DNA from 3 places in the Streptomyces sp. NPDC093111 genome. Region 1 is predicted to be linked to each of the others. Evidence: riboswitches for the same ligand, from Rfam matches in the RefSeq annotation. Region 1 holds a riboswitch; each other region holds the start of a gene.

Region 1 (3,263 bases):
CAGACCGAGGACCTGGGCGGCGCGCAGCGCGACCCGGGTGTGCCCCTCGGCCGACAGGTGGAGCCGGTCGTCGTCCCAGGCCCGTCGGTCCTGGACCGACTTCAGCGACCACAGGTCGAGCACCGGGCAGTCGTAGCGGTCGGCGATGCTCCGGACGTGGGCGGTGTAGGTGGCGATCTTCCCGCGCAGGTGCTTCAGGACGGGTACGTCGCGCGTGTCGAAGCCGGTCGTCACCATGACGGTGCCCACGGCGGAGGTCAGGTCGGCGACCGCGCGCTCGAAGCGCTCGGCCACGTCGTCGGGGTCGGTGCCGGGGCGGATGATGTCGTTGCCGCCGGCGCAGAAGGTCACCAGGTCGGGGGCGAGCTCCTTCGCCCGCGGGACCTGCTCCGCGACGATCTGGTCGAGAAGGCGCCCCCGCACCGCCAGGTTGGCGTAGCGGAAGGCGTCGTTCTCCGGCAGCTGGTCGGCGAGCAGGACCGCGAACCGGTCCGCCCATCCGACGTACGTCCCGTCGGGGCCGGGGTCGCCGACGCCCTCCGTGAAGCTGTCACCGATCGCCGCGTACGACCCGAATGCGTTCTTGTCTCTTGTTCTCGAATCGTCTGCCACGGGAACACATCTTTCCCTTATGGATGTGACCTACGCGACCGTAAGGAGGGGTTGACGGCGGGTGACATATGCCACCGATAAAGATTCCGCCAAGCCGGAATACACCACGGGCCCGGCACGTGGGTGCCGGGCCCGCGGGGTGAACCCGTGGAGTTCGCGGGGTCAGCCTCCTCAGATGCTGACGCCGTGCTGGCGCAGGACGGCCAGCGGGTCGATGTCGGAGCCGTACTCCGGCCCGGTGCGCATCTCGAAGTGCAGGTGGGGTCCGGTGACGTTGCCGGTCGCGCCGGAGAGGCCGATCTGCTGGCCGCCGCTGACCGTCTGGCCGGCGGAGACGGAGAGCGAGGAGAGGTGGCCGTACTGCGAGAAGGTGCCGTCGGCGTGCTGGATGACGACCTGGTTGCCGTACGCGCCGCCCCAGCCGGCCGAGTAGACGGTGCCCGGTCCGACCGCGCGGACGGTGGTGCCGGTGGAGGCGATGAAGTCGACACCGGTGTGGTAGCCGGAGGACCACATCGAGCCGGAGGCCCGGTACGGGGTGGAGACGGCGCCGCCGGCGATGGGGGTGACCCAGCCGGAGGAGGAGGTCTGCCCGGCCGAGGAGGACGCGGCGGAGGAAGAGGAAGAGGTCGACGCGGAGGACGACGAGTCCGTCGAGGCGGCGGCCGAGGAACGCGCGTCGCCACGGGAGGCGCGGGTGCCGTCGCCGGCGCTCTGCGCGGTGCGCTCGGGGGCGGCGGCCTTCGGCGCCTGGGCCTTGGCGGTGCTCTTGGCGCCGAGGGTGAGCTTCATGCCGGGGAGGATCAGCGAGGGGTTCTCGCCGACGACCTGGCGGTTGTCGCGGTAGAGCTTCTGCCAGCCGCCGGCCAGGTGGTGCTCACCGGCGATCTTGGACAGGTAGTCGCCTCGGACGACGGTGTACGCCTTGGGGGCGGCGGCGGGCGCGGCGGCCGGGGCCTGGGCGGGGGCCGCGGCGGCGACGGCCTGCGGGGCCTTCGCGACCGGGGCGGCCTGCTCGGCGGCGTGCGCGCCGGTCGCGCCGATGAGCGGCAGGGCGACGACGGCGCCACCGGTGCCGGCGGCGACGAACCCGCGGGTGATCGGGTTGACCTTGGGACGGCGGTGCTTACCCTTCGCGGGCATGGTGAATTCCTCTCCGTCGCCTGCGAGGTGAGCTGTCGGGTTCGGACTGGAGATGTCCGGCCGCGCTCACGCGCGGCTTCACCCCGAGCCGTCCTTGTTCGAGGGATCGGCGTAGTACCTGGGTCCCCCGCTCCTGCCTTGTACGGGTGGTGTGCGGATTCCGGGCGGCGGCAGGATTAGGCGGTCCGTCCGGATTGAGCGCGACGCTAGACGAGGCGGGTGGGCGGGAACAAGCCACCGATTTTCCGACAGTGACTCAGGCGCGATTTCCGGCCGGAATTACGGTCACCCTGCGTGGATGACGGTCCCTCGATTTCCCTTTCCGGAAGGGAATTTGGAAAAGACGATCAGGCACGGTCCGTCACGTCTATGACCCTGCTCACGCACCGGATCTCATCTCCCCCGGTATCAGGGCGCGTTACCCCTAACGGTTCAATTCGGGCAGAACGCCCATTCCAGCCCGAGGGGGTGCGGTCGGGGCTCCTCACCTGGATGATTGCCTCAGGAACCCATCGCGAGACCAGGAGCATCCGTGACGCAGACGACGACCGAACCCGAGCTGACCGGCGTTCGCAACTTCCGCGACCTCGGCGGGCTGCCGACGGTGGACGGACGGAGCGTGCGCGCCGGACGCCTCTTCCGCAGCGGCCATCTGGCGCACGCCACGGCGGAGGACGCGACGTTTCTCGCCACCCTCGCCTTGCACACCGTCTTCGACTTCCGCAACGAGGCCGACCGGCGCATGGAGGGGGCGGACGTGGAGCTGCCCGGCGTGCGGAACGTGAACATACCCCTCAACGACCCCGCCGACGGAAAGGAGTTCTGGAAGCTGGTGCGCTCGGGCGACCTGACGCAGCTGCGCGAGATCCTGGGCGACGGCAAGGCCGCGGCCCGGATGTCCGAGTCGTACCAGAAGATGATCGTGGAGCGGACGGCCGACCACAGCCGCATCCTGCACGCGATGGCCGAGGAGAGCGTCCCGGCCCTGATGCACTGTGCCGCCGGCAAGGACCGCGCCGGTCTGTCCATCGCGATCACGCTGCTCGCCCTCGGCGTCGAGCGCGAGGCGATCGAGGCGGACTACGTGAAGTCGAACGAGCCGCACCGCCGGTACAAGGTGCAGCGCAGCTCCACCGCCGAGGACGCCATGACGCCCGAGGTGATGGAGCTGCTGAGCCCGCTCTTCGACGCGCGGGTGGAGTACCTGCGGGCCGCCTTCACGACCATCGAGGAGACCTGGGGCTCGGTCGACGCCTACCTGACGGAGGGCCTGGGGCTCGCCCCGGAGACCCGGGAGCGGCTGCGCGAGCGGCTGCTCGTCGAGGCGTAGCCCGCGCGCGCCCTCCCGGTCGCTACTGCCCGCCGCCCATCGCGAACAGCAGGTAGAGGAAGCCGGCGAAGAGGTGCCCGGCGATCAGGTAGGCGAAGAGGCGGAGCACCAGCCCCTTGGGGAACTTGCCGTTGCCACGCTCTTCGCCGGTGTCCGGTACGGAGTTCTGGGACATGTC
Region 2 (3,263 bases), on a different contig from region 1:
CCCAGCTTGGGGCCGATGAAGGCGTCGGGGCGCACGCCGGGGGCGGTGGCGGCGTACAGGGTGGGCAGCGCGCCGCCGGTGGCGGGCTGGGCGATGATCCGGTTGCCCAGTTCCATCAGGCGCGCGGCGGTCTTGCGGCCCTCCTGTCGGGGGCCGGCCGTCTGCAGGTTGGTGGCGGCGTAGCCGGGGTGGGCGGCGGCCGCGACGATCCCGGAGCCGGCGGCGGCCAGGCGGCGGGAGAGTTCGTGGACGAAGAGGAGGTTGGCCGTCTTGGACCGCCCGTAGGCGATCCAGCGCCGGTAGCCGCGTTCGGCGTTGAGGTCGGTGTGGTCCAGGTCGGCGAGCGCGTGGAAGCCGCTGGAGAGGCTGACGATCCGGGCGTCCGGGGTGCGCAGCAGCTGGGGCATGAGCAGCCCGGTGAGCGCGAAGTGGCCGAGGTGGTTCACGCCGAACTGGGTTTCGAAGCCGTCGGCGGTGCGGCCGTGGGGCAGGGCCATCACGCCCGCGTTGTTGACGAGCAGGTCGAGTCGCTCGTCGGCTTCGGCGCGGGCGGCGGCGAAGGCGCGCACGGAGGCGAGGTCGCCGAGGTCGAGCGGTGCGAACGCGGCGGAGGCGTGCGGGACCTCGTCGCGCAGCCGGGACAGGGCGGCCTCGCCGCGGGTGCGGCTGCGGCAGGCGAGGACGACGTGGGCCCCGGCGCGGGCCAGCTCGCGGGCGGTGACGTATCCGATGCCGCTGTTGGCTCCGGTGACCACCGCCGTGCGCCCTCCCTGGGAGGGGATGTTCCGCGCGTTCCAGCCCGTCATCTCCGATGGCTCCTTCCGGCCGTGGTGCCCCCATGCTGCCGCTACCGAGGGTAACGACAATCATAGGGACACCTCGGCGAAGCGCCTCGGCCGGGAGAGCTCGCGCGGTGCCGTCAGTAGGCGCTGTTGACGTTGTCGATCGAGCCGTAGCGGTCGGCCGCGTAGTTGCAGGCGGCGGTGATGTTGGCGACCGGGTCGTACAGGTCGAAGGGGGTGCCGGCGACGTGGTAGGCCCGGAAGGTGGGCTCGATCACCTGGAGCAGGCCCTTGGACGGGGTGCCGGCGAGGGCGTTGGAGTCCCAGTTGTTGATGGCCAGCGGGTTGCCCGAGGACTCGCGCATGATGTTGCGGTGGATGCCGTCGTAGGTGCCAGGGATGCCGTTCTTGGCCATGATGGCGAGCGACTCGCGGATCCAGCCGTCCAGGTCGTTCGAGTACGAGATGGCGGCGGCGGAGGAGACGGCGGGCGCCTGGGCCGCGGCCTGGACCACGGCGGGCGAGGCGGCGGACGCCTGACGGGCGACCGCCGGGAGCGCGGCGGCGGCGCCGGTCGCGGCGGCCGGACGCGCCGCCGCCGGGCGCGCGGCGTTGTCGGTGCCCTTGGCGTTCCCGGTGTCGAGGGCGAGTCGCAGGCCGGGACGGATGAGGCTCGGGTCCGCGCCGACGGCGGCGCGGTTGTCGCGGTAGATCGTCTTCCAGCCGCCGCTCACGTGGTGCTTCCGGGCGATTTTCGAGAGCGAGTCGCCGGCGACCACGGAATAGCGCACGAGACCGTTCGTCTTCACCGTCTGGGCCACGGCCTTTTCGACTGCGACGGATGTGACGGACGCGACGTTCGCCACCGAGTGGACGGCCCTCGGGGCGCTCGGGGTCTGGGCCGACGCGCCGGTGGCCGCGGCGAGCGGCAGGGCGAGTGCGGCGCTGCCGGTGATGCCGACGACGGCCAGCCCTCGGGCGAGCGGGGTGGTCGTGCGGCGGCGGTGCTTCCCGGTTCCACGCATGGCGCATTCCTCTCCTTCGCCTGCGAGGTGAGCTGTCGGGTTCGAGCAGGAGCTGCCCGGCCGCGCTGGCGCGCGGCTTCACCCCGAGCCGCCCCGGAGACCGGGACGGCGGAGAACCTGGGTCCCCCGCTCCTGCCGTACGGGTGAGTGAGTGCGGTGCCCGGGCGGCGGCAGGATTCGGCGTTCCGTCCGGATGACGGGTGACCGTAGGCGAAGGCGAACGGCGAGAACAAGCGCCTGATTCGCAAAAGCAAGCAGATCTTTTACGGGGCGGAAATGGATCAATCGACGCGTCGTGATCCTTTTCCCCAACTCGTTCCCGGGGGTTCGCGCATGACGCCACGACAGCATTCCGGGAGAATGCCCGACCGTGACTCAGATCACCAGGCCCTACTTAATAGGACATGTCCGAATCCAATGGATTTGAGAACTTAGCCTCGATCCTCCGTGACGGTCCGTCGGTTCCTTCGGCGGGCCGTTTCGGCTGTTCGGACTGGTGGCAGCCGGGCTGATGGCCCGGCTGTCGCGTCGGGTGGGCGTCGGTGATCACGCCGGTCCAGGGCAGTGGCGGGCGAACCGCACCGCTGTGCCGGCCGGCTTCCGCACGTGCTCGCGCACGCCGGCCCGAGCGGTCAGTCGGCGGCCGGGAACAGGGGTGGCGGGGGCAGCCCCTTTGGCGTGTGTCACGATCTCCCCCGACCTGTGGGGGGTGTTGCTGAATGGCGCAGGACATTGCGCTGCGGCCGGTGGTGGATCCGGCCCTCGAAGGCGCGGAGCGCGCGCTGCTGGAGAAGTCCGCCGACGGACTCTTCCCAGCCACGCTGCCGCTGCCCGAGGATCCGGGGCTGGGCGGCCGTACCAAGGCGGACATCTGGACGGCCCTGGGGGTCTCCGCGGTGTGCGCGCTCCTGCCGGTGACGATCCTGTGGGCGCTGATCGGCGTGTGGCCCGGCCTGGCCGTCGGGCTCGCGGCGCAGGCGGGGCTGATCTGGGTCGGGGTCCAGTTCGGGTTCGAGGCGTTCGTCCTGACCGTCGTGGGCGTGCACCTGCTGGCCTGGCTGCTGATCGTCGTCCTCGGCTGCGGGACCGACGAGCGGCAGCGGGTGGCCCGGCTGCGCCACGGCCGCTACTACCTGGCCGAGGACTTCGGCGACGACTCCCTGCGCGAGCTGCTGGGCCACTCGCCGCTGCGCCGGATGGAACGCGCCCAGGCCGCCGTGACGGCGGTACTCCAGTCGCAGGTCGACCGGGAAGGGCTGCTGGACGACATCGCCAACGACGTGACGCTGCCGGCCCAACAGTACGAGATCGCCCAGCGCCTGGCCGAGCTGACCCGGCTGGCGCGGAGGGTGCGCACCGCTGCCGGGGACGCCTCCGGCTCGCGGGTGGAGGAGGTGCTGCGGACTCAGCGGCAGGCGCTGCGGCTGTCGTCGAGCGCGCTGGAGGAGCGGGTGGA
Region 3 (3,263 bases), on a different contig from region 1:
ACACGGCCGCGTCTTTGACGAGCATGACCTTCCATCCGCAGCCCCAGCCGGGCGAGGCCAAGCCCTGGGCCTTCCCCGCCCCGGAACGCGGCGCCCTGGACAACGGGCTGACCGTGCTGCGCTGCCACCGCCCCGGCCAGCAGGTGGTGGCCGTCGAGATCTCCCTCGACGCGCCGCTGGACGCCGAGCCCGAGGGCCTGGACGGCGTGGCCACGATCATGGCCCGTGCCCTGTCCGAGGGCACCGACCAGCACTCCGCCGAGGAGTTCGCCGCCGAACTGGAGCGCTGCGGCGCCACCCTCGACGCGGCGGCCGACCACCCGGGCGTACGGGTCTCCCTGGAGGTCCCGGTCTCCCGGCTCCCCAAGGCGCTCGGCCTGCTCTCCGAGGCGCTGATCGCCCCGGCGTTCGACGAGTCCGAGGTCGAGCGGCTGGTGCGCAACCGGCTGGATGAGATCCCGCACGAGTCGGCCAACCCGGCCCGCCGCGCGGCCAAGCAGCTCTCCAAGGAGCTGTTCCCGGCCTCCGCGCGCGTCTCCCGGCCGCGTCAGGGCACCGAGGAGACCGTCGCCGCGATCGACGCCACCGCGGTCCGCGCCTTCTTCGACGCGCACGTGCGGCCCGCCACGGCCACCGCCGTGGTCGTCGGCGACCTCACCGACGTCGACCTCGACAAGGTGCTCGCCGAGACGCTGGGCGCCTGGACGGGCACCGCGGCCGACCGGCGGCGCATGCCGGCCTTCTCGGCCGACGACACCGGCCGGGTCGTCATCGTGGACCGCCCCGGCGCCGTCCAGACGCAGCTGCTCATCGGCCGCGTCGGCGCCGACCGCCACGACCGCGTGTGGCCGGCCCAGGTGCTCGGCACGTACTGCCTCGGCGGCACCCTCACCTCCCGTCTGGACCGCGTCCTGCGTGAGGAGAAGGGCTACACGTACGGCGTGCGCTCCTTCGGCCAGGTGCTGCGCTCCGACAGCGAGGGCAACGGGGCGTCGCTGCTCGCCATCAGCGGCTCGGTCGACACCCCGAACACGGGCCCGGCACTTGACGACCTGTGGAAGGTGCTGCGCACCCTCGCCGCCGACGGTCTGACGGACGCCGAGCGCGATGTGGCCGTGCAGAACCTGGTGGGCGTCGCGCCGCTCAAGTACGAGACGGCGGCCTCCGTCGCGGGCACGCTCGCCGACCAGGTCGAGCAGCACCTCGCGGACGACTACCAGGCACAGTTGTACGCGCGGCTCGCCGAGACCGGCACCGTGGAGGCGACCGCGGCCGTGGTCAACGCCTTCCCGGTGGACCGGCTCGTCACCGTGCTCGTCGGTGACGCGGCGCAGATCGAGGAGCTGGTGCGCGCCCTCGGCATCGGTGAAGTGACGGTCGTGACCGGCTGATTGAGCCGCTGTCACACCGACTCGGGGACCCCGACGACCTGGTTCGTCGGGGTCCTCCCGTTTGTCCGTATTGTTGAGAAGTGTGGTCTTCTGCCCTGTGGCATGTCTTACAAAAAGGCGTGTCTGTTTGGCGATTGACAGAAGATCGGCCTAGCTTCGATCCGACTGTTCGTCCGTAGTACGACGCCGCATCCGCGGCAACGGGCAGTCATCGCCGAGTCCCCGTAAGGCGCGAGCCTGGGGAGCCGGGGACCCAACGCAGTCCCTGGGGTGAATCGGACGCCTTCGCTCAGCGAGCGGAGGGGCCCGTAGGAGACCTTCCTGCTCCGAACCCGTCAGCTAACCCGGTAGGCGAGAGGGAAGGAAAGGATCAGCCACTACATGGCGTTCACCCGTGCCACCGGGAAGCATCGTGGACCGAGCCGTCTGGCGCGCCGCGGAGTGGGCATCGCCGGTGTGGCGACCCTCGCGACCACCGGCGTCATCGGCACCCTGGCCTCCCCGGCGTTCGCCGCCGACACGGAGCCCGTCTCCCCCGAGGACACCGGCCTCACCCAGGTGATCACCGCCGAGTCCCTCGCCGACCGGGTCGACGCCCAGGCCGCCGCCCAGGAGAAGGAGGCGGTCGAGACCGCCGCCCGGGCCAAGGCCGCCGCCGAGGCGAAGCGCAAGGCCGAGGCCCGTGCCAAGGAGCTCCGCGCCGCCAAGGAGCGCGCCGCCCGTGAGGCCGAGCGCAAGCGCCTGAGCTCCTTCCAGCTCCCCGTCTCCGGCTCGTACGTGAGCACCGGCTACAAGACCGGCGGCTCGCTCTGGTCCTCCGGCCACCACTCCGGCATCGACTTCCACGCCTCCTACGGCTCGCAGGTCGTCTCCGTGGGCTCGGGCACCGTCGTCGAGGCCGGCTGGGGCGGCGCCTACGGCAACAACATCGTCATCAAGATGAACGACGGCACGTACACCCAGTACGGTCACCTCTCCTCGATCGGCGTCTCCGTCGGCCAGACGGTCACCCCCGGCGAGCAGATCGGCATCTCCGGCTCCTCCGGCAACTCGACCGGCCCGCACCTCCACTTCGAGGCCCGCACGAGCGCCGAGTACGGATCGGACATCAACCCGATCACCTACCTCCGTGCCCGCGGGGTCCACGTCTGACGTGTGAATTCTGTGAAGAAGCCCCGGCTCGAACGAGCCGGGGCTTCTTTTTTGTGGCCGAATTACCGGGCGGCATCGGAAATTCCGACGTCCTGCAATAGAGTTCGCGAGAGTCGCGGGACGGGCGCCACTCGACGGGGTTTCGCGCGGATCACATTACGGAGGTCGGCCATGCGTGTTCCCGCGCACTCGGTATGCACGGCGATCCGGGACGACATCGTCTCCGGCGTCTTCGAGCGGGGCGCCCGGCTGACCGAGGAGCAACTCGCCCGCCGCTACGGCGTCTCCCGCGTCCCGGTCCGCGAGGCACTGCGCACCCTGGAGTCCGAGGGCTTCGTGGTCACCCGCCGGCACGCCGGCGCCCATGTCGCCGAGCCCACCGAGCAGGAGGCGGCCGACCTGCTCGACGTCCGGACCCTCCTGGAGCCGCTGGGGGCCGCCCGCGCCGCCCAGCGCCGCACCGAGGCGCACCTCAAGGTGCTGCGCGGGCTGGTCAGGCTGGGGCAGGAGCGGGCCAGGCGCGGCCAGGGCGACGACCTGGGCTCCCTCGGCGCCTGGTTCCACGAGACGCTGGCCCAGGCGTCCGGCAGCCCGCCGCTCACCGCGCTCCTCACCCAGCTGCGGCACAAGATCGCGTGGATGTACGCGGTCGAGCCCGCCGAGCGGCCCGTGGAGGCATGGGCCGAGCACGGCGCCATCGTCGACGCCGTCGCGCGCGGG

What was found. Region 1 has a riboswitch for cyclic di-AMP ahead of AB0Q96_RS11240 (LysM peptidoglycan-binding domain-containing M23 family metallopeptidase). Riboswitches for the same ligand answer to the same signal wherever they lie in the genome.
Positions count from the first base shown of each region.
Region 2: it holds a riboswitch for cyclic di-AMP, as region 1 does, so the genes downstream of both, AB0Q96_RS24340 (LysM peptidoglycan-binding domain-containing protein) here and AB0Q96_RS11240 (LysM peptidoglycan-binding domain-containing M23 family metallopeptidase) in region 1, are expected to answer to the same signal.
Region 3: it holds a riboswitch for cyclic di-AMP, as region 1 does, so the genes downstream of both, AB0Q96_RS19095 (M23 family metallopeptidase) here and AB0Q96_RS11240 (LysM peptidoglycan-binding domain-containing M23 family metallopeptidase) in region 1, are expected to answer to the same signal.

Region 1 covers NZ_JBFBNW010000005.1:408,884-412,146, reverse strand. The annotation lists gene AB0Q96_RS11245 (SGNH/GDSL hydrolase family protein) at 1-612, opposite strand, end outside; gene AB0Q96_RS11240 (LysM peptidoglycan-binding domain-containing M23 family metallopeptidase) at 784-1,755, opposite strand; cyclic di-AMP (ydaO/yuaA leader) riboswitch at 1,760-1,914, opposite strand; gene AB0Q96_RS11235 (tyrosine-protein phosphatase) at 2,288-3,085, shown strand; gene AB0Q96_RS11230 (DUF6126 family protein) at 3,108-3,260, opposite strand.
Region 2 covers NZ_JBFBNW010000013.1:299,214-302,476, forward strand. The annotation lists gene AB0Q96_RS24335 (oxidoreductase) at 1-806, opposite strand, end outside; gene AB0Q96_RS24340 (LysM peptidoglycan-binding domain-containing protein) at 920-1,807, opposite strand; cyclic di-AMP (ydaO/yuaA leader) riboswitch at 1,812-1,967, opposite strand; gene AB0Q96_RS24345 (hypothetical protein) at 2,527-3,263, shown strand, end outside.
Region 3 covers NZ_JBFBNW010000010.1:121,883-125,145, forward strand. The annotation lists gene AB0Q96_RS19090 (pitrilysin family protein) at 24-1,391, shown strand; cyclic di-AMP (ydaO/yuaA leader) riboswitch at 1,594-1,760, shown strand; gene AB0Q96_RS19095 (M23 family metallopeptidase) at 1,773-2,543, shown strand; gene AB0Q96_RS19100 (GntR family transcriptional regulator) at 2,715-3,263, shown strand, end outside.